Linked DNA regions of Thalassobaculum sp. OXR-137. The protein of the gene in region 1 interacts with the protein of each later gene in a pairwise test. Links are inferred from orthologs where the notes say so. Each region holds a gene or a part of one and is shown in the gene's direction. Other genes may lie near its edges.

Region 1 (3,066 bases):
CCGGCCGCGCCCGGCGATCTGGCCGGACACGCGGTGATCGACTGGCTGGACGGGTTTCCGGAGAACGCGCCGGTGAGCTGGCTGCGTCAGCAGATGGGCGGGCGGCCGCCGGCCTTCGCCACCAATCCGGCCAGCGCCCGCCTCGCCGCCGCCCGGGCGGGGATCGGCATCGCCCTGGTGCCCTGCATGGTGGGCGACGAAGCCCGCGATGTCGTCCGGGTGCTGCCCGGCACCGAGATCCCCGGCGTGGACCTCTGGCTGCTGGTCCACCGCGACCTGTCGAAGCTAGCGCGGATCCGCGCGGTGCTGGACTTCATCCACGAGCGCGCCCAGGCCGAGGCCGACCGGATCGCCGGCAGGACCGCGCCCCGATCCTGACCCCGGGTCGGAGCGATTACCGGCCGCTCGTGGCATTCCTCACGGCATTGCGAGTTGATCGCTGCCACCCTGCCACTTTGAATTCCTGAAGTGCTGCTACTCGCACATGTGACAGACACCTTCGAGCGATGGGGCTGTGGATGTGATGTGGACAATTTTTGGCCTTCGGAATCATAGGCGATCCGCCGAAACCGACTTGGATTTTAAAGTTAAAAATTCGCCGGATCGTCGGTTGAGCGAAAAGCGGCGGGTTTCTCCCCTTGGTGGCCTTTCGGCGCTTCGGCACATATCCACAGGCTGGACCGGGTTTTTTCTGTTGGCGGCGCTGGTCTTAACCCCCGTCGCGCAGGCCCAGGTGCAGGTCCAGACCGGGTCCCCGATCGAGGTCGATCTGGAACTGGTTTTCGCCTCGGACGGGTCGGGATCGATCGACGACGAGGAGCTCCGTTTCCAGCGTCAGGGCTATGCCGCGGCCCTTGCCGACCAGCGGGTGCAGGACGTGATCGCCGCCGGTCCGCTCGGCCGGATCGCGGTGGCCTTCGTGGAATGGGGCGCGCCGGAGAGCCAGCACACCATCGTCGACTGGACCGTCATCGCCGGCCGCGACGACGCCCTGGCTTGGGGCGCGAAGCTGCTGGCGGCCCCTCGGGCGGCCTATGGCTACAACTCGATCAGCGAGGCCATCGCCTATTCCGCCGACCTGATCCGCACCAACGACATTCAGGGTGCCCGCAAGGTGATCGACCTGTCCGGCGACGGCCCGCAGATCGGCGGCCGGCCGCTCGCCCTGATCCGCTCGATGGCCGTCGCCGACGGCATCACCATCAACGGGCTGGTCGTCGCCAACCGCAATGTGCGCACCGGGCCGAGCGGCGAGCCGCTGGAGGAGCATTACGAGATGGACGTGATCGGCGGACTCGGCGCCTTCGTCGTGGTGGCGACCGAAGAGAGGGGCTTTACCCAGACCGTGCTGGCGAAGATGGTGCGGGAGATCGCCGACGCCCGGCCGACGGGTGCGGCGACGCAATTTGCCCAGGACACGCCGGATGAGCGCTGACGAACCGATTGCCAAATCCCTCGACGTGCGCGGCCTGAAATGTCCGCTGCCGGTGCTGAAGGCGCGCAAGACGATCGGACAGGTCGAGATCGGGGCGCTGCTGGAGGTGCTGGTCACCGATCCGGCGGCGGTGCTGGATTTCCGCCACTACGCCCGCCAATCCGGCCACGAACTGGTCGCGGCGGAGGAGGGCGAGGTCCTACGCTTCGTCCTGCGCCGCACGAGCTGAGACCGGGCGGACGCCGCGGTCCCGAGAGCTCCGATCGCCCAATAACCGACTTCCTGGACCCCTCCGGCCCTTCGCCGGAGGAGATCAAGGACCGTGCTCCGTCTACCGGGTGCCACGGTCCTGGATCTCCCCTCCCGGACGGGGTCCGGAAGGTCCGTCCAGGCAGTCGCGTTGGGAGAAGTCGCGTTGGGAAATGGGGCGAGGCGGCTACGCCGGTCTCGGCGCATGCTGTCGGCTCTCCTGCATTCCTGCATTTTCCCGACTTCCTGGACGTCCTGCCCGGACTCCGTCCGGGTGGGGCGATCCAGGATCGTGGCACGTCGCTGCCAGTGCCACGATCCTGGATCTCATCCGACCTTGCGGCCGGAGGCGTCCAGGAAGGCGCTGTGAGGGAAAAGATTGAAGGATCGCCGGGAGAGGCGTGTCCCTTCGATTTGCGCGCCTTCCCAATCCGCACCGCCCGCGACTATGGTGCGCGCGGGAGGAACCAAATAATGACCAATGACGAAACGCCCAAGGGCCTCGGACGCGGCCTGACCAACTACGGCGACAACGAGTTCAGCCTCTACCTGCGGCGCTCCATGGCCTCGTCCATGGGCTACAGCCGCGAGATGCTGGACAAGCCCGTGGTCGGGATCTGCTCCTCGGGGAGCGGCTTCAACAACTGCCACCGGCTGATGCCGGAACTGGTCGAGGCCACCAAGCGCGGGGTGCTCGCCGCCGGCGGCCTGCCGATCGAGTTCCCGACGATCTCCCTGGGCGAGACCTTCCTGAACCCGACCTCCCTGATGTACCGCAACCTGATGAGCATGGACGTGGAGGAGATGATCCGCGCCCAGCCGATGGACGCGGTCGTGGTGATCGGCGGCTGCGACAAGACCCTGCCGGCCCAGCTCATGGGGGCGGCCAACGCGGAAGTCCCGGTGGTCTACTGCGCCGTCGGCCCGATGCTGACCTCGCCCTATGACGGCGAGCGCCTGGGCGCGTGCACCGACTGCCGCCGGTTCTGGGGCAAGTACCGCGCCGGCGAGGTGTCGGACGAGGGCATCAAGCGGATCGAGGGCAGCCTCGCCACCACCGCCGGCACCTGCGCCGTCATGGGCACGGCCAGCACCATGGCCTGCATCGCCGAGGCCCTGGGCATGACCCTGCCGGGCACCGCTTCCATCCCGGGGGTCCATGCCGACCGCCTGCGCGCCGCCGAGGCATCGGGCGTGCGCGCCATGGAACTGGCGCTCGCCAAGGGCGACGACCGGCTGCTGCCGCGCGACATCATCACCGAGAAGTCGGTGGAGAATGCCCTGCGCGTTCTGCTCGCCATCGGCGGGTCGACCAACGCCATCGTCCACCTGACCGCCATCGCCGGCCGTCTCGGCATCCCCGTCGATCTCAACCGGCTGAA
Region 2 (3,034 bases), 110 kb from region 1 along the record:
TCGGCATTGAACCAGACCACATAGCGCGGCCGGCGCCCCTTGTCTAATCCGACGCTTGCGGCAGGGTCATTTGCGGCACGCATGGCGGAGATCGGAACGGCCCGTCCGCCCGTCAACCCCGCCCATTCCCGACGGCTCCGCATGAGTACGGCGGCGGGAAGCGGGATATTTGCGATTTCACACAAAATCATTGTGAAATCGTAAGACATGCTGCATTTCGCCTTGAATACCCGTACAAACCGAATTAGTTTTTTCCTTGGCTCGGTCGGGCGATGGGAACGGGACCTCCTCTCGCCAGAACAATCTTGGGGTGTCAGCCGCGTTTGGTCGCTGCTGCCAAGTGGAGAGGTCTGATCGTGAAACTCAGCACGAAGAGCCGGTACGCCGTCATGGCGATGTGTGATTTGGCGTCCAGTGCCCAGGGCCGGCCCATTTCGCTCGCCGAAATCGCCCAACGGCAGGATATTTCCCTGTCTTATCTCGAACAGCTGTTCGCCCGGCTCCGCCGCGCCGGACTGGTCCGCAGTGTGCGCGGACCCGGCGGCGGCTATCTGCCGGGCAAGGCGCTGGGCGACATGCGGATCGCCGAGATCGTCCAGGCCGTCGATATCGACAGTCCGCGCGGAAGTTGCACGCCCGGTGCGCCCCATTGCTGTTCCGAGAAGAACGCCACCTGCCAGACCCACGACCTGTGGGAGCAGCTCGGCAACCAGATGCTCTGGTATCTGAACCGGGTCACCGTCGAGCAGGTGCTGACCGGGAACGTTCCGGGTGCGACCACCGCGAAGGATCCCAAGGCCCAGGCTGCGGCCGATTGATGCGGTCGGCCGGTCGATCGGATCGCCGGCTGATCCGATCCCTGACCGGTGCGACCGAGCGCGAGTCCGGCCGGCGTTGACCCCGCGGGCCGGGACGCCTAAGCCTCTCGTCTTGCCCTGAACGGCGATGGCGGGATGACGACCTATCTCGATTACAATGCGACCGCGCCGATCCGTCCGTCGGTGATCGACGCCATGACGGAGGCGGCGCGGACCCACGGCAATCCGTCCTCGGTCCATGCCCAGGGGCGGGCCGCCCGGCACCGCATCGAGGCCGCGCGGCGGGCCGTGGCCGCCCTGGTCGGCCGGGAGGGCGCCGATGTCGTCTTCACCTCTGGCGGCACCGAGGCCGATGCCCTGGCCGTGCGCGGCCTGGGCCGCACCCCCATCCTGGTCTCCGCCATCGAGCACGACGCGGTCCTGGCCGCGGCTCCCGATGCGCCGCGCATCGCGGTGACCGGCGACGGGGTGATCGACCTGGCCGAGCTCGAGGCCCGGCTGACGCCGCAGACCCCCGGTCTGGTCTGCGTGATGTGGGCCAACAACGAGACCGGCGTGGTGCAGCCGATTGCCGAGATCGCCCGTCTCGCCCATGCCGCGGGGTGGCTGCTGCACGTGGACGCGGTCCAGGGTGCCGGACGGCTCGATCCCGCCGCGGTGGGGGAGGTCGATTCCCTGGCCCTGTCCGCCCATAAGATCGGCGGCCCGCCCGGCATTGGCGCCCTGGTGCTGCGCGACGGGCTCGCCGTGACCGCGCTGATCTGCGGCGGCGGACAGGAGCGGGGCCGCCGTTCCGGTACAGAGAATGACGTGGGCATCGCAGGGTTCGCCGTCGCCGCCCGCGAGGCGGCCGAGACGCGGGAGCCGGAAACCCGCCGGCTCATCGACCTGCGCGACCGGATCGCGGCCGGCGTGACCGCCGCCGCTCAGGAAGCCCGGATCATGGGGGCGGGAGCGGAGCGGCTGTGCAACACGCTCTCCATCGCCCTGCCGGGCGTGGCCGCGGAAACCCAGGTGATGGCCCTCGACCTCGCCGGCATCGCCGTCAGCGCCGGTTCGGCCTGCTCGTCGGGCAAGGTGAAGCGCTCCCACGTGCTCGACGCCATGCATCCGGGGGATCCGATCGCCGGCCAGGCCATCCGCGTCAGCCTCGGCTGGGCCAGCACGACGGAGGATGCCGATCGCTTCTTGCACGCCTGGGGCGCGATGCGCGACCGTCTGTCCCCCGCCGCATCCCAACCCTGACGTCGAAACGAAAGACCTGTCCGATGACCGAGATCGTGCCCGCCGGAAGTTTCCTTGGCCGTCTGATCGCCGCCTGCCCCGATGCCTGGGCGCGCTACACCGATCATGCCTTCGTGCGCGGCCTGGCCGACGGCACCCTGCCGCAGGCGGCTTTCCGGCACTATCTGGCCCAGGACTATCTCTTCCTGATCCATTTCGCCCGGGCCTACGCGCTGGCGGTCTACAAGGCCGACGACCTCGCCGAGATGCGCGCGGCCGCGGCCACGGTGAACGGCCTGCTCGACACCGAGATGAGCCTGCACGTGAAATATTGCGCCGGATGGGGGCTGACCGAACCGGAGATGGCCGCGATCCCCGAGGACCCGGCCTGCGTCGCCTATACCCGCTACGTGCTGGACCGGGGCATGGCGGGCGATCTGCTGGATCTGCAGGCGGCGCTGGCGCCCTGCGTGGTCGGCTACGGCGTCATCGGCGCCCGGATCGCCGCCGATCCGGCGACCGTGCGCGGCGACAGCAATCCGTATGAGGCCTGGATCGCCATGTATTCCGGCGCCGATTATCTCGACATCGTCCGTGGTGCCGTCGCCCAGTTCGACCGGCTGGCCGACAAGCGCGGCGGCGATGCCCGCTTCGCCTCCCTGTCGAAGACCTTCACCGCCGCCACCGAGCTGGAGGTCGATTTCTGGCAGATGGGACTGAACGCGGTCTGAAGGGGGCGCGGGGCCGCCGGGCTTGCGATCCGGGGCCCGCACCTGCATATCTCTGCCCCATGAGCCCGAAGAGCGACCCGTTCCCCGATCTGGATCTCGGCCTGCCCGGCCCGCGCAGCGCGCGGCGCGTGGTCGTTGCCATGTCCGGCGGCGTCGACAGTTCGGTCACGGCCGTCCTGCTGAAGGAGGCCGGTTACGACGTGGTCGGCATCACCCTGCAGCTTTACGACCACGGCATGACCGTCGGCCGCAAGGGCGCGT

Evidence for each region. The genes of interacting proteins can lie anywhere in the genome.
Region 2: the proteins of T8K17_RS13250 (region 1) and T8K17_RS12670 interact in binary tests that used the Escherichia coli proteins (3 or more experiments, as listed by UniProt). The link is inferred for Thalassobaculum sp. OXR-137 from one-to-one orthologs.

The regions. Positions count from the first base shown.
Region 1 is NZ_CP139715.1:2,802,067-2,805,132, forward strand. What follows is about bases 49-3,044. They hold T8K17_RS13250 (sulfurtransferase TusA family protein), read left to right. Parts: upstream 49-1,424; coding sequence 1,425-1,664; downstream 1,665-3,044. Other genes in these bases: T8K17_RS13240 (LysR family transcriptional regulator), read left to right, coding at 49-378; T8K17_RS13245 (DUF1194 domain-containing protein), read left to right, coding at 734-1,435; T8K17_RS13255 (dihydroxy-acid dehydratase), read left to right, coding at 2,159-3,044. Outside these bases: more of T8K17_RS13240, read left to right, coding at 1-48; more of T8K17_RS13255, read left to right, coding at 3,045-3,066. UniProt on the Escherichia coli protein: Sulfur carrier protein involved in sulfur trafficking in the cell. Part of a sulfur-relay system required for 2-thiolation during synthesis of 2-thiouridine of the modified wobble base 5-methylaminomethyl-2-thiouridine (mnm(5)s(2)U) in tRNA.
Region 2 is NZ_CP139715.1:2,689,731-2,692,764, forward strand. What follows is about bases 45-3,008. They hold T8K17_RS12670 (cysteine desulfurase family protein), read left to right. Parts: upstream 45-953; coding sequence 954-2,063; downstream 2,064-3,008. Other genes in these bases: T8K17_RS12665 (Rrf2 family transcriptional regulator), read left to right, coding at 357-818; tenA (thiaminase II), read left to right, coding at 2,087-2,773; mnmA (tRNA 2-thiouridine(34) synthase MnmA), read left to right, coding at 2,833-3,008. Outside these bases: more of mnmA, read left to right, coding at 3,009-3,034. UniProt on the Escherichia coli protein: Master enzyme that delivers sulfur to a number of partners involved in Fe-S cluster assembly, tRNA modification or cofactor biosynthesis. Catalyzes the removal of elemental sulfur from cysteine to produce alanine.